Regions from separate parts of the Mycolicibacterium aichiense genome, predicted to be linked through region 1. Evidence: riboswitches for the same ligand, from Rfam matches in the RefSeq annotation. Region 1 holds a riboswitch; the other holds the start of a gene.
What was found. A riboswitch is a leader RNA that binds a small molecule or an ion and turns the genes downstream of it on or off. The one in region 1 is predicted to bind guanidine.
Positions count from the first base shown of each region.

Region 2: another riboswitch for guanidine. It lies ahead of G6N32_RS20200 (MBL fold metallo-hydrolase); the one in region 1 lies ahead of G6N32_RS00170 (DMT family transporter).

Region 1 covers NZ_AP022561.1:34,336-49,944, reverse strand. Annotated here, with positions in the region: gene G6N32_RS00220 (MmpS family transport accessory protein) at 1-337, opposite strand, end outside; gene G6N32_RS00215 (LLM class F420-dependent oxidoreductase) at 458-1,288, opposite strand; gene G6N32_RS00210 (TetR/AcrR family transcriptional regulator C-terminal domain-containing protein) at 1,341-1,925, opposite strand; gene G6N32_RS00205 (molybdopterin-containing oxidoreductase family protein) at 2,083-4,335, shown strand; gene G6N32_RS00200 (emopamil-binding protein) at 4,332-5,105, shown strand; gene G6N32_RS00195 (hemerythrin domain-containing protein) at 5,169-5,693, shown strand; gene G6N32_RS00190 (hypothetical protein) at 5,690-5,938, shown strand; gene G6N32_RS00185 (alpha/beta hydrolase family protein) at 5,935-6,615, shown strand; gene G6N32_RS00180 (lysophospholipid acyltransferase family protein) at 6,620-7,558, opposite strand; gene G6N32_RS00175 (DMT family transporter) at 7,545-7,937, opposite strand; gene G6N32_RS00170 (DMT family transporter) at 7,940-8,254, opposite strand; guanidine-III (ykkC-III) riboswitch at 8,269-8,336, opposite strand; gene G6N32_RS00165 (phospholipase D-like domain-containing protein) at 8,575-10,104, shown strand; gene G6N32_RS00160 (cation:proton antiporter) at 10,244-11,590, opposite strand; gene G6N32_RS00155 (ABC transporter permease) at 11,596-12,456, opposite strand; gene G6N32_RS00150 (ABC transporter ATP-binding protein) at 12,456-13,304, opposite strand; gene G6N32_RS00145 (type I polyketide synthase) at 13,301-15,609, opposite strand, start outside.
Region 2 covers NZ_AP022561.1:4,221,261-4,236,869, forward strand. Annotated here, with positions in the region: gene G6N32_RS20155 (uracil-DNA glycosylase) at 1-673, opposite strand, end outside; gene tap (multidrug efflux MFS transporter Tap) at 726-1,967, shown strand; gene G6N32_RS20165 (FAD-binding oxidoreductase) at 1,958-3,325, shown strand; gene G6N32_RS20170 (epoxide hydrolase family protein) at 3,364-4,503, shown strand; gene G6N32_RS20175 (N-acyl-D-amino-acid deacylase family protein) at 4,507-6,267, opposite strand; gene G6N32_RS20180 (aromatic ring-hydroxylating oxygenase subunit alpha) at 6,372-7,694, shown strand; gene G6N32_RS20185 (TetR/AcrR family transcriptional regulator) at 7,678-8,307, shown strand; gene G6N32_RS29160 (hypothetical protein) at 8,748-9,959, shown strand; gene G6N32_RS20195 (AfsR/SARP family transcriptional regulator) at 10,024-12,891, shown strand; guanidine-III (ykkC-III) riboswitch at 12,953-13,018, shown strand; gene G6N32_RS20200 (MBL fold metallo-hydrolase) at 13,177-13,905, shown strand; gene G6N32_RS20205 (hypothetical protein) at 14,146-14,394, shown strand; gene G6N32_RS20210 (C39 family peptidase) at 15,331-15,609, shown strand, end outside.

The sequences.
Region 1 (15,609 bases):
CTTGAGCGGAGACGTTGACGAACACGGCGGGCTGGGTGGTGGTGGTGTCATACGCCCACGGCAGCGTGACGGAGTCCGCGCGTTGCGGCTGCGCGTTGACGTCCAGGTAAGTGATGGTCGCGACGGTGCCCGGTGGGCCGAAGACTTCCAGCACCACGTGCTTGGGGTTGAACGGGACGATGTCGTTACCCGCCCCGCTGGGTGTGGAGGTGACGTCGTGGGAGGCGAAGATGCCGTGCAGCCGATACACAGCAAACCCGGCGACCGCCACCACCACCACCGCCACCAGCAGCATCCAGCGTTGGCTGAGCCGCCGGCCGAGTGAAACCCGCTGCATCCGTGACCCTTTCATGAGCGGCGACAGGCGCGGACGGTACAACGTTCCCGTAGGGGGCTTATCAACTAGATTGACCGTACGGTACCGGACCGGACTCCACAACAGGGGATCGCCGACGAGCTAGCCCCGGTACTGGGCAACCTTCTGGGCGTAGCCGTCGAGCAACCGCAGTGAGTCGTCCCGCGACTTCGTCGGCAGCAGAAGATTCGCCTGGCGGTAGCCGAGGCCGTCGAGCGCCTGCCAGTACTCGAGATCGATCGGCGTGCCGAACGTCGTCAGGGGAACGTCGTGACCGGCACTCGACCGGATCTGATCGATGCGCTTGGTCAGCCGTTCGACGGGCAGCGGATTGGAGATCCACCCCGCCTGGTGACGGACGATTCGCTTGACCGTCGCGTCCGAGTCGCCACCGATCACGATCGGCGGATGCGGTTCCTGAACCGGCTTGGGGCGTGCGTACGAGGGCTCGAAGTCGACGAATTTGCCGTGATACTCGGCCGGTTCATCGGTCCACAGCGCCTTGATGGCTTCGATGCGTTCGTCCAATAGTGCCCCGCGCGTCTTCGGATCGGTGCCGTGATCGCGCATCTCCTCGAGGTTCCAGCCCGCCCCGACACCGAACACGAAGCGGCCGCCGGAGATGAGATCGATGCTGGCGGCCTCCTTGGCGGTCGTGATGGGGTCGCGCTGGATGAGCAGGGCGATGCCGGTGATCAGCTCGATGTCGGAGGTGACTGCCGCTGCCGCGGCGAGCGTGACGAACGGGTCCAGGGTCCGGTAGTAGACCGACGGCAGGTCGCCGCCCTGCGGGTACGGGGATTCCCGGCTGGCCGGGATGTGCGTGTGCTCGGCGATCGCGAGTGCGCCGAAGCCCCGCTCTTCGATTGCGCGAGCCAGTGAAATGGTGTCGATGGTGTCGTCATTGACGAAGGTCGAGATGCCGAATTCCATATCGACCACAGTGCCACTGTCGTTCGGTCCGCGGGACTCATCGCCGGTGGTGTCACTGCTGGGACAGTGTCGCGGCCAATCCGGTGATGAGCACGTCGAGGTTGAAGTCCAGCTGCTGCCCGTCGTCGGGTGCGGCATCGCGGAGAGCCACAACCTCGCGCAACAGTGGAAAGTGTTCCGCGGCAGCCGTGTTGAGCGCAGCCGCGACATCGGCGACGTACGGGTGCTCGCGGCTTCTGGACAGAAAGACCGCTTCCCGGCCTGCGGCATGGCCCAGCTCGCTGACCAGGCGCAGGATGTGGCCGGCATCCGCGACCGAGAAGCCGGCCTCGACGAGGACCTGCAGGACGCGCTCGACGGGTTCGAGTGCTCCGATGCCACTGGCGGGCAGACGAAAATAGGTGACGAGCTCGCCGAGTGTGACGGTGGCGTCACGAAGGGCTGTGGCGTAGCGGCGCAGGACGTCCCGCCAGTCGCCGCCGACGGGCATGTCGATGCGGCTCAGCTCCACGGCGAAGGCATCGACGGCGACCAGCTCGCGCAGCGCTTCCCGATCGCCCACGTGGTAGTTGAGGGCTTTGGGATCCACGCCGAGGACATCGGCGACCGCCTGCATGGTCAGCTCATCGAACGGCATTGACCGGGCCGCGGACACAATGCGTTCACGGGTGATCTGCCGCGGCCGCCCGCGCTGCCGTGGCGCCGCTGACTCCTGCACACCGTGCCTTTCGATTCCGAACACTGCCGAGGCGTGATATTTTTCCCGTTCGGGATTAATTGGAGCACGCCACTACATGGTGATTAATGAGGACAGCGTAGAACCGAGGTCGACCACGACCCGGCCGGGGATCTGCCGCATCTGCTCGGCGCACTGCGGCGTGCTGGCCACCGTCGTGGACGGGAAGCTCACCAAGGTGGCCGGCGATCCCGACAACCCGCTATTCAAGGGTTACACCTGCGCCAAGGGCCGGGCGCTTCCCGACATTCACAACAATCCCGACCGGCTGCTGCACAGCCAGAAACGGACCGTCGGCGGCGGGTATGCACCCGTCGAGTCCGGGCAGGCGATGGATGAGATCGCGGCAACCCTGCAGCGACTGATCGCAGAATTCGGACCCCGCTCGGTGGCGCTGTACTTGGGGACCAACGGACTGCCCTATCCTGCGTCCGCGTTGATGGCCAATGCGTTCATCCGCGCCATCGGTTCGCCGATGTTCTTCACCGCCAACACGATCGACCAACCCGGGAAACAGATCGCGCTCGCGGCCCACGGCCACTGGCTGGGTGGTGATGTCAACTTCCACGAAGCCGACAGCTGGCTGCTGGTCGGCACCAATCCCCTGGTGTCCAAGGCGATCGGCATCCCCGGTCAGAATCCCGGCCAGAGTCTGAAAGCGGCGATCAACCGCGGCATGAAGCTGATTGTCATCGACCCACGCCGGTCGCAGACCGCCGCGCGGGCCGCGATACACCTTCAGCCGCGCCCCGGCGAAGACGCTGCGATCCTGGCCGGGATCATCAACATCGTCATCGACGAAAAACTCTACGACCGGGAGTTCGTCGAAGAGAACGTCGACGGCTTCGCGGCGCTCGCTGAGGCGGTCGCGGATTTCACCCCCGCGCACGTAGCCGGGCGGGCGGACATCGACGAGCAGCAATTGGTCAAGGCCGCAAGGCTGTTCGCGTCATACGGCAAGCGCGGCGGCATGGTCAATGCCGGAACGGGGGCGAACATGGCCATGCATGGCAACGTGGTCGAGTACCTGTGCCTGTGCCTGACGTCGATCTGCGGTCGGTGGCAACGCGCCGGCGAGCGGGTCACCCGACCCAACACGCTGCTGCCCGCATTCACCGCCAAAGCTCAGGCGCATCCGCCGTACGAGGGATGGGGGTACGGGGAGCAGCTGCGGGTGCGCGGTCTGACCGATGCGGTATGCGGTATGCCTACAGCTGCCCTGGCCGACGAAATACTGCTCGACGGCGACGGGCAGGTGAAGGCCCTCATCTGCATCGGTGGCAATCCGATGGCGGCGTGGCCGGACCAGCGAAAAACGCTGCGGGCATTGGAGAATCTGGACCTACTGGTAACCCTCGATACCGAGATGTCGCTGACGTCGCGGCTGGCGCACTACGTCATCGCACCCAAGATGCAGATGGAAACGCCTGCCATGACGATGGGCAGCGAACTGATCAAGTACTACGCGAGCGGCACCGGTATCCCCGCTCCGTACGCACAGTACGCGCCGCGGCTCGCCGAACCGCCGTCCGGTTCAGACCTGACCGAGGAGTGGCAGTTCTTCCTGGGCCTGGCGAAGCGGATGGACCTGGAATTGTGGTTCATCAACTTTTTCGGCGGGGGCGGCGGCAGGTTCATGGAGTCACCGCCGATCGTGTGCAATTTTAACGGCGACACGCAGATCACCACCGAAGAGTTGTTCGAGAAGATGTGCGAGACGTCGCGCATCCCCCTCGATGAGGTTCGCAGACATCCGCATGGTCATGTCTTCGACGTGGAGGCCGTCGTCGAGGTCAAGGACGCGGACTGCGCCGCGAAGCTCGACGTCGGGAACGTCGTGATGCTGGGCGAGCTGGGCCGATATTTCGGAGAAGACATCAGAGTCGGGTGGAACGACACGGACTTCCCGTTTCGCCTGATTCCACGGCGGCACAACAACTTCATGAACTCTTCGGGTACCCGCCTGGCCACGTTGAACAAGGGCAAGGCGTACAACCCCACCTACATGCATCCGGACAGCATCGCTGCGCTGGGACTGAACTCGGGCGACTTGGTGACGGTGACGTCTCCGCACGACTGCATCCCCAGCGTCATCGAGGCTGACGACAGCCTGCGTCCCGACGTCGTGGCCACTCACCACGCGTTCGGCGGCCTGCCCTCCGAGGACGAGGAGGTGCGCGACCGGGGAAGCACCGTCGGCCGGTTGATCCCGACCGAGGTCGACTTCGACCCCATCACCGGCCTACCACGACAGGGAAACATTCCTGTCCGCGTCACCGCGCGATCCACCGTCGGAGAGGTATCGCTATGACCGATGTTGTTGAGCGCGAGCCGAACCTCGTCAGCCCGTGGGCGCCGCACCGGGTCCGGATGTACGTGGCCGCCGCCCTGTTCACCGGCCTGGTCTTCGTGGGGATGACGATCGGCGTCGGGACCGGGTTGATCGAACCGAACTTCACCTCCGACGTCGTCGCCAATCTCCTGTTCGGCATTCCCGCGATCCTGATTCCCCTCGTGCTGCTCTGGGATGCGCCGGGCGAGGTTCGCCTGCGCGAGGAGAAGGCCGCCGAACTCACGCTGTTCTACTTGCCCTACACAGCGTTCAGTCAGATCTGCTACGAGTTGGTGTTCCTCATCGGCCATCCGCTGGGGTGGTGGACTCCCACGAATGATCCGGGCATCAAGTGGCTGTGGTGGCAGTACGGCCTCGCCGACACCCGCTATGCCAGCGGCAACCCGTGGACCTTCGCCCTCGAAGTGGTCGGCGTGATCACCGGCGTCGTCGTGATCACCATGTGGTCCCGGCTGGTCCGGCAGTCACTCCCCGTCGAACAACGGATCCGGTGCCTGTGGGTGGCCTTCGCGGGTATCGCGGTGCTGATGAGCAGCACCGCCGTCTACTTCATCTCCGAGGTGGGCGCCGGCTTCGCGGATATCGGGCAAGGCGCGTTCGGGCTGTGGTTCAAGTTCATCGGCGAGAACATCCCGTTCATCGTGCTGCCCGCAATGGTGCTGTACGCCATCCACATTCAGATCGACTACCTGACCCGCAAGGTCGCCACCGCCGGCGCGGGCGGGTAGCAGCCGCGCCATAGTCCTGCTCGCGGGAGTTTCGACCGCAGGAAAGCGGGGCAACTCTGGCCCATGGCCGACATCATCGATCTCGTCTACGCCGATCACGACTGGTTGAGGCGACAATTCTTCCGGCTCGACGACGCCAAGTCCGACGACGAGCTGGCCGCGATCTGGAAGACCCTCAGTGACCGTCTCGACGCGCATGCCGACGCCGAGGAGACAGTGTTCTATCCGGCCTTGCTCAAGCACGGCGGCGATGACGATCCCGGCAATCCGGAGGGTGACCCGCAGGACGAGACCGAGGACGCGATCACCGACCACAACGCGATCCGCGATGCGGTACGCGAATCACGCAAGCACAAGCCAGGCACAAAGGTGTGGTTTGAGGCCGTGTTCACAGCGCGCAAGGAGAACGGCGAGCACCTCGACGAGGAAGAGCGCGAGGCCATGCCGGACTTCATCAAGAGTGCGACCTTGGAGCTGCGCCACGAGCTGGGTATGAAGTGGCTGCAGTTCTACGCCGAACGGGAGTCGATCGACGGGATCGACACTCGTGACAAGGATGCCGACGCCTACATCGAGGAGCACTCATGACCGACTCGTACGGACGCATCGATGCCGTCGCGCCGGGCGACCTCGTCGCGCTCGATCAAGGTTCTGGTGAACGGGAATACAAGGTGGTCCATACGCAGACCACGGACACGGGTTTTCTGATCACATTCGAAGACGATGACGGCGAGACGTTCGAACACGAATTCTCCGCCGACTCACAGGTCAAGCGATCGTTGGATTCCAAGTGGGAGTCCTCGCAAAGTCCGACCCCGCATTCGTCGGAATGAATCGACGCGACGAGGTCGAGTACGCCCCCGGTCGTTGGGCAGATGTCTACGGCGACGCCGAGGACCCGGTCGCGCTGCTGTGGCACGGTACCCAAACCGACTCCCGCGCCGCGGTTCGTCTTCTGGCTGAAGCACTCGCCGAGCTGGGGATCTGCGTCGTGGCCCCGGACTGGGACTCCCACGCCGACGATGGCGGGCGCGCGGACCTGTTGAACTCGTTCGACTTCGCGCGCTCGCGTGGCGGGGGCGCCGCGCTGATCGTCATCGGCTGGTCGTTGGGCGGCGCCGCCGCAGCGGGTCTGACCCTGCGCGCAGCGGGGTCCACGGTGTCAGTGGCGCAGGCAATCTGCCTCGCCGGCGCGTTCATGGTCAATGACCCCATTTCCGGCCGACCGGTCCTGGAAAGGATCGCCGACGACGGCTCACGCACCCCGTTCACGCTGATCTCCGGAACCGCCGATGCCGTCGTTCCGCCCTCGGTCGCCGTCCAGTTCGCGACGGATTTGCGGGCCCTTGGTTGGCCGGTCGATGTCGTCGAACTCGACGCCGACCACGGCTCGATAGCCGGCGCACGGTATGACGGCAGCCTCGACCGCTACGAGCCGGCCGACGATCCGGCGACCCAGGCAGTTGTCGACATGGTCGCCGAACGCATCGCCGCGATCGCGTTCGCTTGAGCGGTCAGCCGAAGAGCGGCAGTGCCCGCTTCCGCGCCAGTGCGTCCATCCCGCTCTGGATGCTGTCCTGCACCTCCCGGTACTTCTGCTCGACGTAGTCGTCGTCTTCGGCTCGGGACGGATCGTGGTCGACCTCCACCGCCGGCATCAACCTGGTGCGGATCTTCGCCGGCAGCGGAAGCTGCGGCAGCGCGGCCGGCGCGATGCCCCACGGTAACGACACGGCGAGCGGAAAGACCTTGAGCCGCAACAGCTTGTCCAGCCGCAGCGCCCGCGAGAGCCCGTCGCCGCGGATGAGCACCGGCATCGCATCGGCTCCACCGACGGTCGCGATCGGCACGATCGGGACACCCGCCTTGATCGCCATCCGCACGAATCCGGTGCGGCCCGCCAGGTTCGCGACGTCGCGCTCGCTCCACGGCCGCAGCGAGTCCACCTCGCCGCCGGGCCAGACCGCCACATCGTGGCCCTCGGCCAGCGCCGTGGCCATCGAATCGGGTGCGGCAGGCAGCACCCCCATCGCCCGGAAGTAACGGCCGATCACCGGCATGGCCATCAGCGCATCGTGTGCTGTGCCGTGCAGGGTGCGCTCTTGGCCGAACCGGCGCCACCACTGCACCCCGACCGTCCAGGCATCCCAGACGAACGGGGCACCCGAGTGGATTCCGACCAGCAACACGGGTGGGTCGGGCAAGTTGTCCCAGCCGTCGAATTCCATCCGGAACCAGTGATCCACCAAGAAGTTCCACAGGTACTTCTGGCGCTGCATCGTCGTTTCGTCCTGCCCATCCAGATCCCACTGCCCGGTGCGCTGGTTGAGCCAGCCGCTGACGCCGCCGTCGGCACTCTCCGCGCGCCGGTGCGCCATCGTGCGTCGGGCCTCGTCAGCGTGCCGTTGCGCTTGACGGCGGACGGCGGGCGGGCGCGAATCAGTGTTGGTCATGGCGGCGGTGTACCCCGGCTGTGGGACGCGTCACACCTACCAAACCGCGACCGGTGCCAGAGTGTCCGGGCAGGACCTTGAGCCCGACGACCGCCACGATGATGCCCGCGAGGCACACCCCCTTGGCGATCGTCACCGTCTCGTCGCCGGTGACTATCGCGAAACCGACCGTCAGCGCAGCTCCCAGGCCGGTCCAGATCGCATAGGCAGTACCGATCGCAATGGATTTCGTCGCCCACGCCAGGCCGAGCATGCTCAATACGAGCGCGACCACGAATACCGCCACGGCTCGCGGATCGGTCAGGTTGTCGCTCGCGCCGAGCGCCGTCGCCCAGACCGCCTCGAGAACGGCGCTGCCGATCAGAACCATCCACGCCATGACTAGCTCACCACCTTGAGCCCGATCACCGAACCGATGAGCAGCGCCAGCATCGCCAGCCGTCCCGCGGTGGCGGCCTCCTGACGCCGGACCATCGCGCAGAGCACTGTGAGGGACGCGCCGATGCCGACCCAGACCGCATATGCGGTACCGGTCGGCACGGTGCCCATCGCCAGCGCCAGGCCGATCATGCTGGCGATGAGCGCGACGACGAACACCACGGTCGGTACCCGGCGGCGCAAACCGCCTGACTCCCCCAGCGCTACCGCCCAGACGGCCTCAAGAATTCCGGAGAGCACCAGAATCACCCATGCCATGACGAGACTCCTCCTGCGAGTCAGTCTTGTCCTTGGCGGGTACTGCTCCCTCGTCCGCCAACACCCGAGATCGGGGTCGTAATGGTCAGCCTATCCGATTCGTTGACTTGGGTCACCTAATCGAGCCGATCGAAATGGTCTGCGCTGCGGCCGGATTCGCTATGACGAGGGGCAATACGAGATCTGGAGACGCTCATCACCATCGACACACGCCGCCATGACAAGTTTCTTACGAGCGGTCCCGACGGCGTGGGAATAGGGAAAGATTGGACAAGACGCGCGCTGATGTACGTCGCGCATCCCCAGAACAGGAGTGGTCCGTGGGCGGCGACGAATCAGCGGGTGAGAATTCGCTGCTGGTGCCCGGCGACACGTGTTGGCAGTCGGCGGAAGCGGATCGGTTTGCCGCCATCATCGACGGCGCGGACTACCTCCGGCACCTCAAGGATGCCTTGTTGCGTGCCCGACACCGGATCGTTGTCGTCGGCTGGGACCTCGACTACCGAACCGCTTTCGAGCGCGGCGAGAAGACCCTGGACGGGCCCAACCACCTCGGCCCATTCCTGCACTGGTTGCTGGGCCGGCGGCGCGGACTCAACGTATATCTGCTCAAGTCCAACCTTCGCCTGCTACCTGCGTTCGACGGGTTCTGGTTCGGTGTCACCCCGGTGAGCGTTCTCAATCAGTTCACCTCGGCGCGTTTACATTTCGCTGTCGACGGCGCGCATCCCACCGGCGCGGTGCACCATCAGAAGATCGTGGTCATCGATGACGCAGTGGCGTTCTGCGGTGGTCTGGATCTGACGCTCGGGCGCTGGGATACCTCCGAGCACCTCCCCGCCGACCGCCGCCGGACCGGCCTCGGCGGCGCCTACGGCCCCCGCCACGAGGTGATGGCCGCGATGGACGGTGCTGCAGCGGGTGTACTTGCCGAACAGGCCCGGGACCGGTGGGAGGCGGCAACCGGACGCGTGTTGTCGCCGCTCAGTCCCCCGCCCGAGGCGTGGCCCGATGGGCTCATCCCGGGTCTGCGCAACGTCGAGGTCGGGGTGGCACGCACGCTTCCCAGGCTGCCCGGCCGCAGCGAGGTCCGAGAAGTCGAGGCCCTCGATCTCGCGGCGATCGCCGCCGCCCGCGACGTCATCTACCTGGAGAACCAGTACTTCGCGTCGCGCAGTATCGCCGGTGCGATCGCGGCCCGACTGCGTGAGCCCGACGGTCCCGAAGTCGTGATGATCCTGCCGCGCAGCTCAGAAAGCCGGTTGGAACAAGAATCGATGGACAGTGCCCGTGAACGGCTCTTCCGGATGCTCAAGAAGGCGGACGTGCATGGTCGGCTCGGTGTGTACTGGCCGGTGGCAGGCCGGGGGGTGTCGGTCTACGTGCACTCCAAGGTCCTGGTGATCGACGGTCGGTTGCTTCGCATCGGCTCGTCGAACTTCAACAACAGATCGTTGGGGTTCGACAGCGAATGCGATATCGCGATCGAATCCCTGCCCGCGCACGAGAATTCCGGGGCGGTCGAGCAAGAGATCCTTCGCGTGCGCAATACGCTCGTAGCCGAGCACCTCGGTGTGTCGATCGATACGTTCCGCGACGAGATGGGCCGCCGCGGTTCCTTTTTGGCAACTGTCGAGGCGCTGCGGGGCACCGGGCGATCGCTTCGGGCGCTCACCGACACGATGGTGGCCGCCGACGCGAGCCCCTTTGCGGAGAACGACCTCATGGATCCCGTCAGAGTGCCGCAGTCCCTTCCGGAGAGTGCCTTGCGGCTCGTCGGGTCGGTCGCGACGTGGCCGCTACGCCACTCGCCTCTGGGTGCCTGGCTGCGCAAGCTTCGCGGCTTTTGAACGGAGGCGTGCGGCCGAGGTGGCGCAGTTTGCGATCCAGGACGCCGGCGCCGTCGACCGGCTCGATCGCGGGGCCGGACGGGACAGCGTCGAGCAGACGAACCTCGCCGGCCGAACTGCTCGCGGCCGAGAGCGCCTGTCACGCGGCGGCGGGCTCCTGACCGAAGGGTTCCTCCCCCTCCGGGCCGAACTTCGCGCCCGTCCTGGCCAGGCGGCGCTCGAACAGTCGCTGCAACGGTGTGGCGACGAACGTGGTGATGATCGTCATGACCGCCAGAATCGTGTAGAGCTTGCCGGAGATCAGTCCCGCTTCCAGACCGATGTTCAGCAGGATGAGCTCCATTAGACCGCGGGCATTGGCCAGGGCTCCCATCGAGCCCGCCTCGTACCAGCTCATGCCCTGCCAGCGTGCGGCCAGACCGACGGCACCGAACTTCGCGGCGAAGGACACGACCAGGACGATGCCGGCCATCAGCAGCGTCGACGAGTCGAAGATCAGCGTCAGTTGAGTGTTGAGTCCCGAATAGATGAAGAACGCCGGAAGCAGCAGGTAGGCCACCAGCGGCTCGAACCGCTCGCGGATCGCATCCAGAAACGCGCCGCGGGGCATCACCACGCCCGCCACGAAAGCGCCGAAGACGGAATAGATTCCGACCAGATCGGTGAACCAGCTCGCGGTGAGTACGACGAGGAGCACGATGCTGGTATGCGCGATCGGTAGCCCACCGGTGCGTTCGACGTCGGCACGTGGCGGTGTCCAGGTCTCCAGCCGGCGCAGCAGCGGCCGGCCGACGTAGATCATCACCAGCAGGTATGCGATTCCGCCGCCGATGGCCAGAATCGCGCCGGACACATGACCTTTCGCAGTCGCGACCACCGTCGCCAGCAGTACCCAGGAGCACGCGTCGTCGATTGCGGCACAGGACAACGCCATCGTTCCCAGCCGGGTCTTGAGCAGTCCGGAGTCGTAGACGATCCACGCCAGCATCGGGAATGCGGTGATGGCCACCGCAGCCGCCACGAAAAGGCCACCCTGCCAGTGCGCCACCTTGTCGGTGAAGTAACCGCCGAGGCTCACCATCACCCAGCCCAGGACACCCCCGAGAATCAGCGGTATCCCGATGCCGGTGGCGGCGGTGGCGCCTGCCTGCCGGGAGTGGGCTCCCAGGATGCTCAGCTGGAACGACGCCCCTACGAGGAACATGTACAGCACGAGACCGAGCTGGCCGACGACATAGATGACCGTCAGGTTGGGGTGCACGATCGTGTCGGCACCGATCGTCAGCTTGGCGGGAAAGAGCCACTGCTGCGCGGCCGGCCAGACCCAGCCCAGAACCGAGGGCCCGAGCAGGAAGCCGGCGACCATGATGGCGACGACCTGCACCTGGGCCAGCCTGCGGAACAGCGGCCACAGCAGCCGGTAGGTCAGCAGGATGACCGCGATCTGCAGGAAGAAGTGGTAGGCAATGGTCAGCAGAGACGGCATGCGCGTCAGCTCTTGTCCGACCACCGGAAGATGTACAGGCAGGCGATCAGGCCACCGATGCTCCACGCGGCCAGCACGCCGAAGATGCGTCCGTGCTCCCAACTGCCGGCCGGCTCGAAGGCAACCATCTGCGCAGGCAGCAGCACTGACCGGAATCCTTGCGCCATCCACTTGACCGGAAAGATGGACCCGACGATCAACATCCAAGTCGGCAACGCCATCAGTGGCACGTAGGTGCCCGACACGAACTGCAGACCGACGGCCGGGCCATTCGTCATGACCGCGGCGGAGACGGCGTTGCCGGCAAAGTTGCTCACCAGGATGCCGAGCAGTGAGCAGCTGACGATGCCCAAGACGAACACCCAGGCCAACGTGAACCATGCGTACACGTCGGTGGGCAGTTGAAGCTGAAAGGCCACCACCCCCAGCACGATGAGCACGACGGCCTCGGCGAGGCTGGCGATGGCAACCAACATGATCTTGCCGATGAAATACGACGATGCGGTGGCCGGCGTCCCGCGCAGCCGCCGAAGAGCGCCGGTCTCCCGGTCGGCCGCGATACCGATGCCGAGGTTGATGAACGACGTGGAGAGGATGCCGTAGGCCAGCATGCTGGCGGCGATCACCGCGCCGGTACTGGTCTGCGTGCCAGGGATTTTCGCAGAGAAGATTGATCCCAGCAGAATGCAGATGATCGCCGGCATCGAGAACGTCAGCACCACTTGCTCTGGACGTCGGTAGAACATCTTCAGCTCGGGGACCACTCGCGAGAACCCGATTCGTACGGCTGAGGGCAGGGCAGCTGCCGGCGTGGCGCTGCGATGCCGCGGCTGGGCCCCGTCTAGCGGGGTTGAGTCGACCGCCATCACGCCATCCCGATCAGTTGCAGGTAGGCGTCCTCGAGGGTGGGCCGGGTGACGGTGAGCTGGGCCAGCTCGGTGCCGTCGGCGGACTGCTGCCTGATGAACTCGGTCGGGTGCTCGGTGTGCTCGACGCGCAGCTGGTCACCGTCCATCCACTGCACCGTCGCCGCCGTGTTGACGTGCGCGGTCAGCCGCGCCGGGGAATCGACGGCAGCCACCCGGCCGCCGGTCACCACAGCGACCCGATCCGCCAGTGCGGCAGCCTCTTCCAGATAGTGGGTGGTCAGCAGGATGGTCGTGCCGTCGCTGGCCAGCAGCCTGATGAGGTCCCAGAACTGCCGCCGAGCTTCCGGATCGAACCCGGTGGTCGGCTCGTCGAGAAAGAGAAGTTCCGGTTGGGCGATGATGCCCAGCGCGACGTCGAGGCGTCGACGCTGCCCTCCCGACAGTGTCCGAACCCGCGAGCCAGCGCTGGATGCCAAGCCGACAAGCTCGAGCAGCTCCTCGGGCACCCGGGCCCGCGCCTCGCCATAGCATTTCGCAAACATCCGCACGGTTTCCAACACCGTGAGAACCCCGAAATCGCTGGTCTCCTGTAAGACGATGCCGATTCTGGCGCGCCAACTGCGCCCGGCACCCGCGGGATCTTCACCGAGGACCGCAACCCGCCCCGAGTCGCGTTTGCGGTGCCCTTCCAGAATTTCGATCGTCGTGGACTTGCCTGCCCCGTTGGGCCCGAGGATCGCGAAGATCTCGCCGTAGCCGACCTCGAGATCGAGATCGTGAACCGCCTGCAGTCGCCCATAGGACTTGGACAGTCCCTCGACCTGAACCGCCGATGCGGCCATCATGAGATGCCCTCTCCGGCATCCGATCCGGGCTCGTTCTCCAGCTGCGCGAGAAGTTCCTGCAGTTCCGCATCGGACAGCTCGGCCATCAGCTGGTCCAGCTCGTCGTCGAGGTCCGCGGCCTCGGTCGGCCCAGCCGACTCGGTCGTTGGCGTCGCGACCTCACCATGGATGAAGTGCAACTCTGCGAGCACTCGGTCGGCCAGCGAGTTCACGCTCACGCCGCGGAGTATCTCCAGTACCGGCAGGTCGATCGAGAAGGTCATGTTGATCCGCACTCGGAACTCCATCGCCATCATGGAGTCCAGGCCGATATCCTCGAGCATGTCATCGGGCTCGAAATCCTCTATGGCGCAGTCGAAGACCGCTGCCACGATCTGCCGCAGCTGGTCAGCGATGACGGCAGGGCGGTCGGCTTCGGGAGTCGTCGCGAGCTCCATGAGGATCGAACCGTCGGACTCGCCTGCACCGGGTCCGGTCTCGGAGGTTCCGAGTTCGGCGAACATCATCGGCAGCCGGCTGCCGAGCCCGGCCTGGCGTGCCCGCCCCCAGTCGGCGCTGATGGCGACGACGTCGGCCGGTTGCTGGTTGATCAGCCGGTCCAGGATCAGGGCACCCACCGCGGGGGTGATGAGTTCGATACCCCTTGCAGCGTAGAGCTTTTCGAGGTTGAGCTCTTCCACCATCCCGACCGACCAGGGGCCCCAGCCGATGGTGAGTGCCGGCAAGCCCTGCTGCCGGCGATAGTGCGCGAATGCGTCGAGGAAGGCATTGGCCGCTGCATAGTTGCCCTGTCCCGGCGAGGCGATCGTCGATCCGGCGGAGCCGAACATCACGAAGAACTCGAGCTCGTGGTCTTTCAGGGCGTCGTGCAGCACGAGGGCGCCGGTCACCTTGGCGGCCATCACCGCGGTGAAGTCGTCTTCACTGATGTTCACCAGTAGCTGATCGTTGACCGATCCGGCTGCGTGGACGATTCCGCGGACGGGTTGTCCGCCGCCGCCGGTGTGGTCACGCAACCATGCCGCCACCTGGTGACTGTCGGCGACGTCGATGCTCGCCGTGGTGATGTGCACGCCGCGGCGTTCGATGTCGAGGATCGTCTTGACGGTCTCGTAGTGGGCATGCTCTTCGGTGAGGCCGGCCCAGCTGTCTCTCGGCGGGATGGCGCTACGGCCCCACAACGCGATATGCCGCGCTCCCCGTTCTGCGAGATACGTGGCGACCACGCGGCCGAGCGCGCCGGCGCCGCCGGTGACGATATAGGTCGCATCCGTGCTGAGTTTGGTGGGAAACGGCCGTGTCAGCTGATCACACGGCCGCAGACGCGGCACGTAGGTCACCTCACCGCGGATGGCGATCTGGTCCTCGGGCCCGCCATCGAGAACGTGTTCGCAGACGCGGGCCGCGGTCTGAACGTGGTCGTCGGCGGCGTCGATGTCGATGAGTCCGCCCCAGTGTTCCGGCAACTCTTGGTGGCCGATGACGCGCCCGAGGCCCCACACCGCGGCCTGACCGACACCGCGGAGTTCGGTTCCCGGCGCGGGCTGGGCGTTCGCGGTGACCAGATGCAGGCGAAGCTGGTCGGGGGTGTCTTGTTGAGCAAGGGCTTTCGCGAGCCGCAACGCGGTGAGCACACCGAGCTGGTGTTGATCCTCGACGGAACAGTCTGCGGTGATGTCCAGCGGCCAGCAGTCGATGACCCCGCGGAGATCGTCGTCGAACAGTGCGGCAAAGTCGCCCTCGGCGAGTTCTTTTCCGTCGTCGTGTCCGACAACACGGACGTGATGGCCGCGGCGCCGCATCTCCTCGGCGATGGCAGCACCGACGCCGGTGCCGTCGCTGAGGAGCAGCCACGACGTCGGGTCCACGGCCCCGGCCTCCTCCCCAGCCGGCTGGTCCTCCAAGCGCTGCCACTGAATCTGCAGGACCCCTTTGTCGATGCGGTCGGGTGACATCCGCGACGACTCGCTCAGCGACTGGACGACGAATCCGGTGATGACCGCGAGCGGCGTACCGGTCGTGTCGGTGATCGTGATATCGCTCTCGACGTGTGACCTGGTCACCGACACCACGCGAACGTGCACCGTCATCTCCGGCGTGGGCGCGCCGTACACGGCCCAGTGCCGAATTCGGGTCGGCAGGAATGGATCCTCGTTCTCTTCCTGGCCGAGGAACGGCGCGCCGAATAACGCCTGCAACGCCCCGTCGATGAGGACCGGATGGAACCGGAAGCGCGGCACCTCATCGGCGATCGAGTCGGGTACCGCGATATCGGCGACGGCCCAGTCCTCCCCCGCGGTCACCT
Region 2 (15,609 bases), 1.7 Mb from region 1:
ACTTCGGTTTCGCCTGCGCAGGCAGGTCATCGGCGAGCAAGCGCAGCGCGGCCTGCCAGCCGAACCCGCCCAGGGTGACGATCACCCGCACCGAGGGCGCGATCAGCCGCCACTCGGCGGTCAGCCACGGCTCACACGTCGATCGTTCCTCGGGCGCGGGCTTGTTGGCCGGCGGAGCACACCGCACCGCGGCCATTACCCGAATATCCTTGGTGGTCAAGCCATCTGCTGCGTCGACGCTGGTTGGTTGGTTCACCAACCCCGCGCGATTCAGCGCGGCGAACAGCTGATCCCCCGAGCGATCACCGGTGAACACCCGCCCCGTCCGGTTGCCCCCGTGGGCGGCCGGGGCCAGGCCCAGCACCAGAATCTTCGGCTGCGCCGAGCCCCATCCGGTGATCGGCCTGCCCCAATACGGTTCGCCGGCGAACGAGCGACGTTTGGTGACCGCCACCTCTTCCCGCCAGGCGACCAGTCTGGGACATGCCCGGCACACGCTGACCTGGGCATCCACTTCCCCGACGTCGCTGGCCTCCGCCGCCAGAGCCGCCACCTGGGCGGCGTCGGTGGCCACCGTGGTCTCGGGCACAGCCGGGTCCCCTGGCCAGCCCGTACCCGGCGGGACCGGCGAGGAGAACAGGACGCCGGTCCGGGGATGTGGAAAGAGGGTCACCGGTCCACTCTGCCCGGGTCCCGCACGGCGTGCGAGAACTTAAGCTCTGCCGGTGACCATCACGCGCGTCCCCGCGCTGCTGATCCTGTCCTCGACCTTCCTGGCCGCGGGCGCCAACGGCATCTCCATGGTCGCGTTCCCCTGGCTGGTGCTCCAGCGCACCGGCAGTGCGGTGGATGCCTCTATCGTTGCGGGCGCGGCGACCCTGCCGCTGCTGTTCGCCACCCTCATCGCCGGTGCCGCCGTCGACTTCGTCGGTCGACGCCGGGTGGCGATGCTCTCCGACGCACTGTCGGCCATCGCGGTGGCCGCGATCCCGGTCTTGGCGATCGCGTTCGGCACCGAGGTGCTGACCACCCTCGTCCTGGCCGCACTGGCCGCCCTCGGCGCGTTCTTCGATCCGGCCGGCATGACCGCGCGGCAGTCGATGCTGCCCGAGGCGGCGGTCCGAGCAGGCTGGACCCTCGATCACACCAACAGCGTCTATGAGGCCGTGTTCAACCTGGCCTACATCACCGGTCCGGGTGTCGGCGGCCTGCTCATTGCCACGCTCGGCGGTGTCAACGCGATGTGGGTGACCGCCGCGCTGTTCGGGCTGGCGATCCTGGCGATGGCGGTGCTGCGCTTGGAGGGTACCGGCCGTCCGCAACGCGAAAAGCTACCGGAGAGCGTGGTTTCCGGAGTTCTGGAAGGGTTGAAGTTCGTCTGGCGGAACCGGGTTCTGCGCACCCTTGGCCTGGTCGACCTCGCCGTCACCGGGTTGTACCTGCCGATGGAAAGTGTGCTGTTCCCCAAGTACTTCACCGACCGCAACGAGCCGGCCCAGTTGGGCTGGGTGCTGATGGCGTTGTCGATCGGCGGGCTGGTCGGGGCACTGAGCTGGACCGTGCTGTCGAAAGTGGCCAGCAAGCGCGCGACGGTGCTGACGGCAGTGCTGACGTTCGGCATCGCGGTGGCGGTCATCGCGTTCCTGCCGCCGCTGCCGGTCATCTTGTCCTTGGCCGCGCTGGTCGGCCTGGTGTACGGGCCGATCGGGCCCATCTACAACTCGATCATGCAGACCCGCACCCCCGAGCAGCTGCGCGGACGGGTGGTCGGGGTGATGACGTCGATGACCTACGCCGCGGGCCCGATCGGGTTCACGCTGGCCGGCCCGCTGGTCGACGCGTTCGGTCTCACGGTGACATTCCTGGTACTGGCGGTGCCGATCTTGGCGATCGGCATCGTGTGTCCCTGGCTGCCCGCCCTCAAGGAGTTGGACGACGACGCGCCTAGGATGGCGCAATGGCCGTGAGTGCTCTGGCCGGCCTGGCCGCTCAGCTTCCCGACGGGGTCGTCGTCACCGACCCCGACATCTTGGCGTCCTACCGCCACGACCGCGCCGCCGACCCCGCCGCCGGGATGCCGTTGGCTGTGGTGCGGCCCACCCGCACCGAAGAGGTGCAGACGGTGCTGCGCTGGGCTTCGGCGAACCGTGTCGCGGTGGTGCCGCGCGGAGCGGGCACCGGACTTTCCGGTGGCGCGACCGCCGTCGACGGCGGGATCGTGCTGTCGACGGAGAAGATGCGCGACATCACCGTCGACCCGGTGACACGCACCGCGGTGGTGCAGCCGGGTCTGCTCAACGCCGAGGTGAAGAAGGCGGTCGCGGAGCACGGCCTGTGGTATCCGCCCGACCCGTCGTCGGACGAGATCTGCAGCATCGGCGGCAACATAGCCACCAACGCCGGCGGTCTGTGCTGTGTGAAGTACGGCGTGACAACCGATTACGTACTGGGCATGCAGGTGGTGCTGGCCGACGGCACCGCGGTTCGCCTCGGCGGCCCGCGCCTGAAAGATGTTGCCGGGCTGTCGCTGACCAAGTTGTTCGTCGGCAGTGAAGGCACCCTCGGGGTGGTGACCGAGGTGACGCTGCGGCTGCTGCCGCCCCAGCCGTCGGCGTGCACCGTGGTGGCGACGTTCGATTCGGTGGAGGCCGCGGCCGGTGCGGTGGTGACGATCACCGGACGCATCCGGCCCTCGATGCTGGAGTTCATGGACGCGGTGTCCATCAATGCCGTCGAGGACAAGCTGAGGATGGGACTGGATCGCTCGGCGGCTGCGATGATGGTGGCCGCCTCCGACGACCGGGGCCCGGCCGGCGCCGAGGACGCCGAGTACATGGCCCGGGTTTTCACCGAAGCCGGTGCCAAAGAATGTTTTTCGACATCCGATCCGGCCGAGGGTGAGGCGTTCGTCGCGGCCCGCAGGTTCGCCATTCCCGCGGTGGAGGCCAAGGGTTCGTTGCTGCTCGAGGATGTCGGAGTGCCGCTGCCTGCACTCGCCGAGCTGGTGGGCGGGGTGGCCAAGATCGCGGCCGACCGCGATCTGGTGATCTCGGTGATCGCCCACGCCGGCGATGGCAACACCCACCCGCTGATCGTCTTCGATCCTGCCGACGCCGCGATGACCGAGCGGGCCGAGAAGGCGTTCGGTGAGATCATGGACCTGGCGGTGTCGCTGGGTGGGACGATCACCGGTGAGCACGGGGTCGGACGGCTCAAGAAGCCGTGGCTCGCAGGTCAATTGGGTCCTGAAGCAATGGAACTCAATCGCCGGATCAAGGCCGCGCTGGACCCCGACGGGATTCTGAATCCCGGCGCGGTCATTTAGCTCCGTCAGCAGGTCCCGCCTGGCTAGGGTGGACGGCGATGACTCACTCCCCCACGCAGTTCGAGATCGCGGTTCCGCAAGCCGATCTCGACGACCTGCGCCGCCGCCTCGAATCCGCCCGATTTCCGGCCGAACTGCCCGGCAGTGGCTGGGATTACGGCACCGATCAGTCGTTCCTGAAGGCTTTCGTCAACCGGTGGCGTGACGAGTACGACTGGCGGGCAACCGAAGCCGAGATCAACGCCGTCGGGTCGTTCGTGACCCACGCTGCCGGTCAGCACGTCCACTTCCTGCACCGCAGGTCCGCCAACAGCGAGGCCATCCCGTTGGTGCTCGTACACGGCTGGCCGGGTTCGATCATCGAATTCCTCGACGCCCTGCCGATGCTGCACGAGCGGTTCCACGTCGTGGTGATCTCGATGCCCGGATACGGGTTCTCCGGCCCGACCACCCAACGCGGCGTCGACACCTCGGTTGTTGCGGCAGCGGTCGCCGAGGTGATGACGCAACTGGGTTACCAGCGCTTCCTGGCTCAGGGCGGCGACTGGGGTGCTCTGGTCGTGCGATACCTCGGCGAGCACTACCCGGATCGCGCGGTCGCCATCCACACCAACATGCTCTTCGCGTCCGCCGAGGGTCCCGACGCGATGGACGGTGTCACCGAGGAAGAGATGGCCGCATTCATCGCCTCCGCCGAGCGGATGGCCGAAGGCACCGCGTACATGGAAATCCAAGGCACCCGGCCACATTCACTCGGCTACGGACTCGAGGATTCGCCGGTGGGCCTGGCCGGCTGGATCCTGGAGAAGTTCCATGCCTGGAGCGACGTCCGCGGCGGGATGCCGATCCGCACCGACCGGCTGATCGACAATCTCATGATGTACTGGCTGACCGGTACCGCGACCTCGGCTGCGCGACTGTACTACGAGGCGGCCCACGCCGGCACCGGTGCGCTGAGCCCGTGGTCGGGCCGGGTCGACGTCCCGACCGGTTACGCGGTCTACCCGCAAGAGCTGGTGCGAATCCCGAAAGTGTGGGCGCACAAGCACTATCACCTGGTGCACTACACGATCCAGGACCGCGGTGGCCACTTCGCGGCGTTCGAGCAGCCGCAGCTGTTCGCCGCGGACGTGCTCGCCTACGCCGACGTGCTCGACGAGTTGGGCGTGTTCAGCTAGCGTTCAGCGGGCCCCGCGGACCAGCCGGCCCGGACGCGCGCCGGTGTCGACGCCGTCGCGGCGCGTGACGGTGCCGCTGACGATCGTCGCGGCGTAGCCGGACGCGCCTTGCACCAACCGATTTCCGCCGGCCGGCAGGTCGTAAGCCATTTTCGGCGGATGCAACCGCAGCGCGTCCATGTCGATGACGTTGAGGTCGGCCTTCTTGCCGACACCGATGACGCCGCGGTCACTGAGGCCGAACAGCTGCGCCGTGTCGTGGGTCTGCTTGCGGATCAGATGCTCCAGCGGCAGCTTCGCACCACGATGCCGATCGCGGGCCCAGTGGGTCAGCAGGAACGTGGGATAGGAAGCGTCGCAGATCATTCCGCAGTGCGCACCACCGTCGGACAGCCCGACGACACCGGCCGGGTGGGTCAGCATCTCGTGGATGGCGTCGCAGTTGCCGTACGAGTAGTTGAAGAACGGCAGCATCAGCATGTTGGTGGCGTCGGCCTCCAGCATGAGGTCGTACAGCGTGGCCAGCGGGTCCTCGCCGCGGTCGGCGGCGATCTTCTCGACCGTGCGCTCGTCGGTGGGCTCGTAGTCCGGCGGGTCGCCAAGGTGGTAGATCCGACCCAAGGCGTACTGAACGAGGATGTTCATGTTGTCGAACAGCTTGTTGGGGTCGGGCGGCAGGTCGTCCTCACCGAGGATCGCAGCCTTGACCGCCGGGTCGGCGAGCCGGTGTGCGAGCTCCTCACGACCCAACTCCCCCTTCAGCTTTCGGAAGGTCGGGCGATGGGTGAAGGCGTGGTGGCCCGGGAAGCCGAACAGCATGCCGAACGGGCGCGCCGCGATCTGCGGGTAGAGCCGGGCGCCCGCGGCGTGCGCGGCTGCCGAGATGTCCATCTGCTCGCGCCACAGGTCGGGTGCGGCATCGACCTGGATCAGGCCGAAGGAGATGGGCCGGTCGATCTCGGCGCCGAGGCGCTGCATCCACTCCAATTCCTTCTTCGGCGCGATGATGTCCTCGCCGGCCACACCCTGCGGCGCAAGTTCGAAGACGGCCTGACCACCGGCCGCCATCGCCCGGCCCAGGCCGAACAACTCGTCCTCGGCGGCGAAGGTGCCCGGCACTGGCTCACCGTCCATGGCGCGGTGGCCGAGCGTGCGCGACGTCGAGAACCCGAGCGCCCCGGCTTCGATGGCTTCACGAACCAGACGGCCCATTGCCTCGATGTCGTCGGGAGTCGCTGGCTCGTTGCGGGCTCCCCGCTCGCCCATCGCGTAGGCCCGCACCGATCCGTGCGCGACCTGGCTGCCGACGTCGACGGCGTAGTTGCCCTTGCCGATCACGTCGAGGTACTGGGGGTAGCTCTCCCACCCCCAGGTCATGCCCTCGGTGAGCGCGCTGCCGGGAATGTCCTCGACGCCCTCCATCAGCTCGATCAGCCACTGCTCGGAGCCGGGTCGCACCGGCGCGAAACCGACGCCGCAGTTGCCGGTGACGATGGTGGTGACGCCGTGGTTACTGGACGGTTCGAGCAGGCTGTCCCAGCTGACCTGACCGTCATAGTGCGTGTGGATGTCGACGAACCCGGGTGCCACGACTTTGCCTGTGGCGTCGATGGTTTCGGCGGCCTCGCCTGCCAGCGGCGCGTCGGACGCGCTGCGGCGCCGCACCTCCACGATCTTCCCGTCCTTGACGGCCACGTCGGCGACGAAACGGTCGGCGCCCGTGCCGTCGACGACGGTCCCGCCGGTGATCTTGAGGTCGAACATGGCTGCTCCTCGACACACGATGTCCATGGGATTCCGTTCGCCAATGTAACACCGTTACAGGGCCGGGTGTAATACCGTTTGGAGAAGATTTCGCAAGGAGGCGCATGGTGACGCACACGGCGCACGATGTTCGACGCGAAGACGCGATCGGGCCGCCTCCGGCCGGCCCGACCCGCGTGCCCGCCGCGCGCTACTACTCCCCCGAGTTCGCCCGCCTCGAGAACGACCATCTGTGGCCGCGCATCTGGCAGCTCGCCTGCACGCTCGATCATGTCGCGGAGCCGGGTGATTACTTCGAATATCGGTGCGGGCCATATTCGGTCCTGATCGTCCGTGACGACACGCAGCTGCGAGCATTCCAGAACGTCTGTCGGCACCGCGGTAATTCGCTGTGCACGGGCGCCGGCTCGGAGCTGCGCGAGCTGCGGTGCGGCTACCACGGCTGGACGTGGGACCTCGCCGGGGCGCTGAAGCGCGTGCCCAACCGCAAGGGTTTCGGCGCGCTGCGCATGGAGGACTACCCTCTCGTCGCTGCTTCAGTCGATGTCTGGGCGGGGCTGGTGTTCGTCAACCTCGACGCCGCCGCGATGCCTCTCGGCGACTATCTGGAGGCGATGCCCGCCGACATCGCATGGAACCGGCTCGAGGATTTCCGCTGCTACGCCACGATGACGATCGAGGTCGACGCCAACTGGAAGACGATCGCCGACGGCTACAGCGAGACCTACCACATCCAGACGCTGCACCCCGAACTGCACCGGTGCATGGATGATGTCTTTGCACCGCAACAGATCTGGGGTCACACCGGAAAGTCGGAGCAATTCTACGGAGTGCCGAGCCCGCACCTGAAGGAACCCATCTCCGACAACGACGTCTGGGACGCGTACGTGGCCACTCAGGGCACGCTGATGGGCGTCGAGGAGGGCACGCCGTACCCAGGGGGAGATTCGGTACCTGATGTGATTGCCGCCCGCACAAGGGAGTTCGCGGCGAGTCGCGGGGTCGACCTCGGTTGGGCCAGCACCGAGCAAATCATGTTGCTACACCAGTACAACGTGTTTCCCAACCTGACGTTGCTGACCAACGCCGACCACCTGACGGTGATGACCTCACACCCTGGCCCCGATCCCGAACACGGTGAGCTCGTCATGTACTTATGGAGCCGGATGGCGCCGGGTGCACCACGTACCCGCCCAATCGACGTGCGCATGAGCGCCGACGAGGCTCATCCGGGTCTGGTTCTGACGCAGGATATTTCAGTATTGGCCGGTCTCCAACGTGGGCTGCGTCAACCGGGCTTCACCCATGTGACACTGTCCAATGAGGAGCGGCGCGTGATCAACCTGCACCGCAACCTCGAGCGCTACCTCGACCTCCCGGAAGCTGACCGCATGACCGGAGGTGAACCCGGTGGCCCGAAGTCCTGACCCGGTCACCGCGGAGTCCATCCTGGACGCGGCAGCCAGGATGATCGAGCACGACGGCGTCGACGCGTTCACGATGCGCGGACTCGCCGAGCAACTCGGTGTCGCGGTCACCTCGATCTACTGGCATGTCGGCGGTCGGGACAAGCTGCTCGACAGTCTCGTCGAACGCCTGGTCGGCGATATGGCGGCCTTGCCCGCCGACGCCGACGACCCCGCCGAGCGCATCGCCGCCCTTGCCCGCGCACAGCGCCGCGCACTCATCGACCGCCAGCACCTGCTCGGCATAGCCCACGAGCGCAACCGCACCCCGGCGTTGTTCCTGCCGGTGCAGCAGCGCCTGGCGACCGAACTCGCCCGCCTGGGTGTCACCGGAACCGGCGCAGCGCTGGTGTTGCGGGCCATCGAGGTTCACGTCATATCGTCGGCCATCATGCAGTTCTCGGCGGTGCGCGGTCCCAAGCACGACGAGGAAGACCCCACGCTGTGGGCCGACGACTGGCCGGACCGTGACCTGGTCCGCGCGCTGCAATCACCGACCGACTACGACGCCGTTTTCGAATACGGCCTCGCTGCCCTACTGGCGACGCTGCCCAAAGGTCCCAGCGACTCGTAGCTTCGTGTGATGTTTCGGGGGCAAACAGCCTTCCACCTGGCCATTTCACGAATGCTTCACACCCGCCGAACAACGGTGCCCCACAGTCGGTAGGTCCCGGGCAACGCGGTGTGCTGCGAACACCGTCTCCCCGCCCCGAACTCAACTTGAGACGAAAGTCGGCGAAGACACCGATGTTTGACCACTACATCGCCCCGGTTGCACGGATCGGGGTACTGACCGCACTCCTCGGCGCGGAGATTGCACTCGCCCCGAACCACTACCAAGTGGGGCTACACCAGGCACACCTACGCATCGTGGTGCACGACGACGCTGCTCCCGCGACACCTCTGTCGCCAGCGTTTCCACCGTCACCAGAAAGCCCGCGCGCGGGACAGCGATCGTCACTTCTCGTGGTGTCGCGATCGGGACCCGGCCGGGGATCGACGTCAGCCCCGGCAGTGTCCGCACTCGGGCGCGGCCGCACCGTCACAACGTTATTCGCCGCCCTCCCCCGCCCGACGACGTTGCCGACAGCGCCGCGGCGCTTCCATCGCAATCATGCTGCGGCGCAACCTCGCCCGGCAGCGGTCATCGATCACGCTGCCGCCGCCAATCCGGTCCGCGACTTCATCGCCATCTTCATCAGCAACGGGGACGAACCGGGCGAGAACGCCGGTCTGTTGATCGGCAACGGCGCCGACGGCGGCCCTGGCCAGAACGGTGGTCGGGGCGGTCTGCTGTTCGGCAACGGCGGCAACGGCGGCTCGGCGACCGTTCTCGGCAGCGGCGGCGACGGCGGCCGCGGCGGGCTCCTCGGCGGGAATGGCGGCAACGGCGGAAACGCAAAAGGAGCAGGCGGCGGCGGCGACGGCGGCAGTGCCGGTGTGTTCGGCAACGGCGGAAACGGCGGAGCCGGAGCGGACGCCGGCACCAACTTTCTGGGCGCCGGCGGCGCCGGCGGTAAGGGGGGCGCCGCCGGAGTGTTGGCGGGCAACGGCGGTAACGGCGGCCAGGGCGGCAGCGGCACCAACGGCGTCGAGTCGGCCGGCGGCGGCAAGGGCGGCGACGGCGGCCGGTCAGGGTTGTTTTCCGGCAGGGGCGGCAACGGCGGAAACGGTGGCAAAGCGGTCAGCACGAACAGCGCCGGATTCGGGGGTGCGGGTGGACGAGGTGGCGACTCCTACCTCGGTGCCGCAGGCAACGGCGGTACCGGCGGCTCAGCATTGGGCAAGACGAGCGCCACGGGCGGGTCTGGCGGTCAGGGTGGCAACACTGTCGTGCGAGGCAATGGCGGCAACGGCGGTTCCGGCGGCAACGCCAACGGTGGAACGCTGACCGAAGCCGGCAACGGCGGCACCGGCGGTAATGGCGGGTTCCAGGCGGGCGCGGGCGGCAATGGCGGCTTCGGCGGCAATGCGCAGAGCACCGACGGTCAGGGCTTCGGTGGCCAGGGCGGGACAGGCGGAAACGGGGGGCTGCTCTCCTCGGGCGGGACCGGCGGCCAAGGCGGCCAAGGCCGGTCGACCAACGGTCCCGGGATCGGCGGTGGTGGTGGCAACGGCGGCAACGCCGGGCCCGGCGGGCTGGCCGGCTTGGGTGGGCCGGGCGGCCTCGGCAAGACGGCCAACGGCGCCAGCGGCACTGCAGGCAAGGGCCGAAAGCCGACGTAGTGGTGGAGGTGAGCTGACGATCGGCTGATTGCCGTGTGGTCGCCAATGGTGAAACCTGTAGGGCGTGGGGCTGTTGTTTCGGATGCTCGGCGAGGTCGACGCGCATGTCGATGAGCGCCGGGTGGACATCGGTCACATCCGACAACGCTGCGTGCTGCTCTGTCTGCTGGTCGACCTGAACCGCCCGGTGCCTCCAGATGTCCTCATCGACCGGGTATGGGCTGACACTCCGCCTGCGAAGGCGCGTAATGCTCTGGCCGCGTATGTCTCTCGGCTACGCCGTTCGTTTACCGGAGTCGGCGAGGCACGCATCACCCGCGGACCCGGCGGTTATATGCTGCAAGCCGATGAGCAGTCAGTAGATCTGCATCGCTTTCGGCACCAGGTTCGCGACGCCCGAAAGACTCAGATCCCCGTAGACGCGGTGACGCTGTTCAACAACGCGCTCGACATGTGGACAGGCGAGCCACTGTCTGCAATCGACACACCCTGGGCCAATCAGCTGCGCAGTTCGCTTGCTGCTGAACGGTTTTCCGTGTTTCTTGATCGCAATGACGCCGCCTTGCGCGCGGGTCGGCACGCGGAAATTTTCGGTGAGCTGTTGGAGACAGCGCAGACCCATCCGCTCGATGAGCGGGTCGCCGGTCAACTGATGCTTGCGCAGTATCGCAGCGGCCGGCAGGACCATGCCCTCGAGACCTACCGGCTCATGCGCGAACGCCTGGGTAACGAGCTCGGCGTCGACCCTAGTCCCGCACTGGAGGCGGTGTACGTTCAGATCCTGCACCGTGACGCTGGATCGCCGGTAGGGCCGTGGCCCTCGACCCTTGGTCGGCATATACCAAGGCGGCCAACGCGGCTCATCGGCCGCGCCGGTGATGTGCGCACAACGCTCACCGCGCTCGACGAGAGCGCACTGGTCACTCTCACCGGCGTCGGGGGCGTCGGCAAGACCAGGCTGGCACTGGCGGTCGCGCAGGAGGCGGCAGACCGATTCGCCGACGGTGTGGTCATCGTCGAACTGGTCCCGTTGGACGATGGGGCAGCCGTGAGTCGCGCGATGTGCGCTGCCCTTCGATTTCAGCCCGGCGCGGATCTGCGCCCTGACGACGCACTCATCGAGTTCCTGCAGCGGCAGCGCATGCTGCTGGTGGTGGACAATTGTGAACACGTCCTGCCCCAGGCTGCTCTGCTCATGGACCGGATCACCACACACTGTCCTGACGTGAAAGTTCTTGCCACGAGCCGGGAATCATTGGGGGCTGGAGGCGAGCAGGTGGTACCGGTCAGGCCGCTCACCGAAGACGCGGCCACCACGTTGTTCGTGGAACGAGCCAGAGCCAGCCGGCCGGACTTCGATCCCGAGCGCGAGCGAACGGGGGCGGTCGCCGATATCTGCCGTCGGCTCGACGGGTTGCCGCTGGCTATCGAGCTCGCGGCGGCTCGGATGCGCGCGATGTCGACTGCCGATGTCGTGCGCCGCCTCGATCGACTGCGACTGCTCAGCGGCCGGGTGAACGGCGCTCATCCACGTCACCAGAACCTGACCGCAACGATCGACTGGTCGTATCAGCTGCTGTCGGATCAGGAGCAGACGCTGTTCGCGACCCTGTCGGTGTTCGCGGGCGGATTCGATCTCGACGCGGTACACGCGGTGTGCGCCGAACCTCGGATGAGCGAAGACGATTCCGTCGAACTGCTGATGGGACTGGTCGACAAGTCCATGGTGGAGGTGGAGACCGGCCCCGGCGCCACCCGCTATCGACTGCTCGAGACACTGCGCGCCTATGGGCGCGAACGTCTTGCGGACACGGGGCGCCTTGCCGAGACGACCACGCGCCATGCGCACTATTTCACCGACCTCATCGCTGCGGCCGCTGCCGGAGTCAGAGGTGCGCAGGAGGCGGAGTGGATCGCACGGTTCGTCACCGAACCGGCCAGATACACCACACCGGACTACGACAACCTGCGCTCAGCGTTCGAGACGATGGTCACCGTCGGTGACGTCGACCGCGCGCTGCGACTGGTCATCTCACTGCCCGAGGTCATGTTCATGCGCATCGGAGTGCATTGCGGTGAGTGGGCCGAGAAAATAGTGCAGATCGCCGACGAGGATCATCCGTTGTATTCCGCCGCGGTCGGAACCGCAGCGCGCGCAGCATGGTTCGCCGGGCGCTATCACCGTGCACGACAACTGGTCGCGCTGGTCCCGCAGCGGTCGGCGAGTGCCGACGTCTCCTATTGCGCTGATCCCACCGACATCCTCGCCGATATCGCACTCTACGAAGGCGACCCGGCTGCGGCTCTGGAGCATTACCAGCGCGAGCTGATCGCCGCCCGCGTGGCGACCGATCCGCACCGATTGGTCTGGGTCCTGTACAACATCACCGTGTGCCATGCGGCGCTGCGCGATCCCGGCGCGGGTCTGGCCGCCGGCAACGAGGCGATGCAAGTCGCCGATAGGGTTGCCAATCCCACGGTCCGGGCGATGGCGCTGTGCGCGCTCGGACGGGCGCTGGCCCCTACCCAGCCCGAGCGGGCGATGACGTTGTTCGAGCAAGCCCGTGAGCTCGCCGCCGGTGTAGTCAACAACTGGCTGATCGGTGTCGCTTGCGCCGAAGATGCCGCGATCCGCGCTGTGCACGGCGACCCGGTCGCCGCCGCAGGGATTTTCGCCGACCTCGTCGACCATTGGGAGTTCGGCAGCGCAGGTATCGGCTCCTACCAGTGGGATACGCTGGCGGATGTGACGCGCCTTCTCGCACGTCTAGGCGCTCACGGGGAAGCTGCGGCTCTGCACCGGGCACTCGTCGAGGCCGGCCGTGAACCCCCGCTCGCACGGCCAGCCGCAACCGAACGGGACGCGACCCCGGCTTCGAACGGACACGACGCCGTAGCACTGGCCAAAATCGCATTGCGCCGATACGTCTGAGAGACAAACCGTTTCCTGCCGCTCGACGCATCGCACAGACAGGTGCTAGCGTCCACAGCTGTCGATGCGCGACAGCGCTTCCCCGGACGAGATGTGCGCCGTACCCGGCTCGTTAAGACGACGCACCTTGGAGGGTTGATGCCTGTCAGCGATCTGCGCCACGTACCTGCAGCGCGACCACTGGATGTGCGATGGATCCACGGTTCGATCTCCGCAAAGCACAACGCGGATCCCGACATACAGATCCATTGGTACGACGACGACACAGTCATCTTGCGCCAGAACATGGCCATCGACTACGAAGCGCCGTTCATGTTCCTGCTCTTCGGACGCGACCGTGCTGTGCTTCTCGACACGGGCGCGACCGCATCGCCGGAGTTCTTTCCGTTGCGGGCGGTGGTGGACGAACTGATCGAACGGTGGACCAGCCGTCGCGGCCGCGCAGGGCGGCAAGAGTACGAGCTGCTGATACTTCACACTCACTCGCACGATGACCACGTCGCCGGCGACCACCAGTTCGCCGGCCGCCCCGCCACGGTGCTTGTGCCGGCCGACAAGAGCACGGCGTGGAACTATTTCGGTTTCGCCGCTGAACCTGATGCGGTCAAGACGGTGGATCTCGGGGATCGCGCCCTCGATGTTCTCGCCACGCCCGGCCATCAGGACTCAGCGGTCACGTTCTACGACCGCATGACCGGCATCTTGTTCACCGGCGACACAATCTACCGCGGCCGTCTCTATATCGTTGACTGGCAAGCGTTTACCCTCAGCGTCGACCGCTTGGTCGCGTTCTGTGACTCCCACCCGATAACCCACGTGATCGGGTGTCACATCGAGATGACGAGAACCGCGGGAGTGGACTATCCCGTCTTGACCTCCTTTCAGCCCGACGAACCGCCGCTGGAAATGACCGTCGAGCATCTGCGCACGGTCCAGACCGCTTTGCGCGACGCCGGCCCTGAGCCCGTTCGGTACGTCTGCGATGAATTCATTCTGTGGCCCGAGGATGAGTAGTTCTCGGCGACTGCCGCGTGCAGCGACGGCAGCACCCATCCGCTGATCCGCTTCGCCCCCGCCGACGCGTCGACGGCGCAGCACATCGAGAAGCGTTCGATGCGATCACGGATCTGGCCGAGTCGCTCGGGGAAGACCAACGCACCCAAGCCATTCTGAAGTCTTGATTTCAACCTCCGCGCGGATCTGTGGGTTAGCATGCCCTCAGCAAACTGACAAAAACTCCACAGGGGGGATGTAATGAAGAAGGCAATCGCGGTGGCTGCGTTGGCGTTCGGGGGGTTGATGGGGGCAGCAGGTACGGCCAACGCCACTGATTACCTGGAGACCGACGCCAACGGAGTCCCGTGGCATTGGGCCACCGAGGGCGAATGCCAGGCGGACGCGCCACTCGTCTGGAACGATCCGGGCTTCGACCGTGCCTACCCGTACTGGTACTGCGGTCCGGGCGACGGCGGGTGGTACCTGTTCAGCACCGACAATCGGTAGGCAGATCAGCCGTCAGTGCCCGGGGTCCTCTGCGAGTCACCCCGGCCACTGGCGCGGCGGTCGCGAAACCCACGACGGAGTCGCCGTCAACGCAACGCTCGCGCCACCGGACACTCGGTGGGCGGGGAAGTCGGCGGAGCAGCTACGCCAAGAATCGGAATAGCGTTGATTGACACAGCAATTGATGCTCCGTCGCTGCGCTGTCATGGTGACGCCGACGTCCGGCATCCGGTTAAGACTGAGCCCGTCCACTCCCTCTGCTAGATGCCGGGCGCCAGGCCGAAACAAGGTGCTGCCGCGCTATCACACCCTCTCGGCTGACGCATTCAAGTTAACCGAGCTTATTAGCCCTCTCGCACCACGGAGTGGTTGCCCGCTATATCCGCTACCCGCACAAGCAAGCGAGGGCAAGAACCACGTTCCTCTCGAATCGAGTGAGAACGGGCGGAACATTCCTAGTGTCGAGCATGGAAAAGCCACTACCGATCAGCATCTTTCGGTGATAAGTTGCACTCGGGTCAACCAGGCTCAGCGTCGACAGGCGCTGCGGATTTCACCTTTCTGGGGGTTGCGCTAATGCGCTCAGCGAAGTCTCTTGCACATGTCGGCACGTTTGCTTTTGCAGTCGGGGTTGGTCTCGCGGTTGCCGGCGCGACCGCGGCTACGGCCACGGCGTCCCCATCGGAGAACACGTCGTCGTCGGGGCCGAGCGCCAGCAGTCAGGCATCGTCATCCAAGCCGGCAGCCAAGAGAGAGCGCCCGCGTTCCTCCCAACCGGGAGCGACTCGCTCCTCAGAGTCCGCGACGGGTTCGTCCGCACCGGCTGAAAGCGTTGCGGCGCCTGACTCTACGGCCGCAAACGCGTCCAATCGTGCATCACTCACGCGCGCCAGTGTGACTTTGCGACCCAGCGGCGTCGGACAAGCCAAACGCAGAGTGGTCCTGAACGTCGTCGCGGCGCCCACCACCACGCCGGCCACAACACCGACCTTGCCGGCACCAAGTCCGCAGACCGTCGTCGACTCGGTCGGTTCAGCCGTCCGCGATCTCGAGCAAGGGCGGATGTACGGCGACCCGACGACGAACGCCAAATACTGGGTTTCCCAGCACTCTATGAATTGCACCTTGATGGCAACAGCCATGGTGATCGGTCAGCTCACCGGCAAGACACCCAGCGAGGCTCAGATCGTGTACGAGGCCTCTACCACTCCAAGC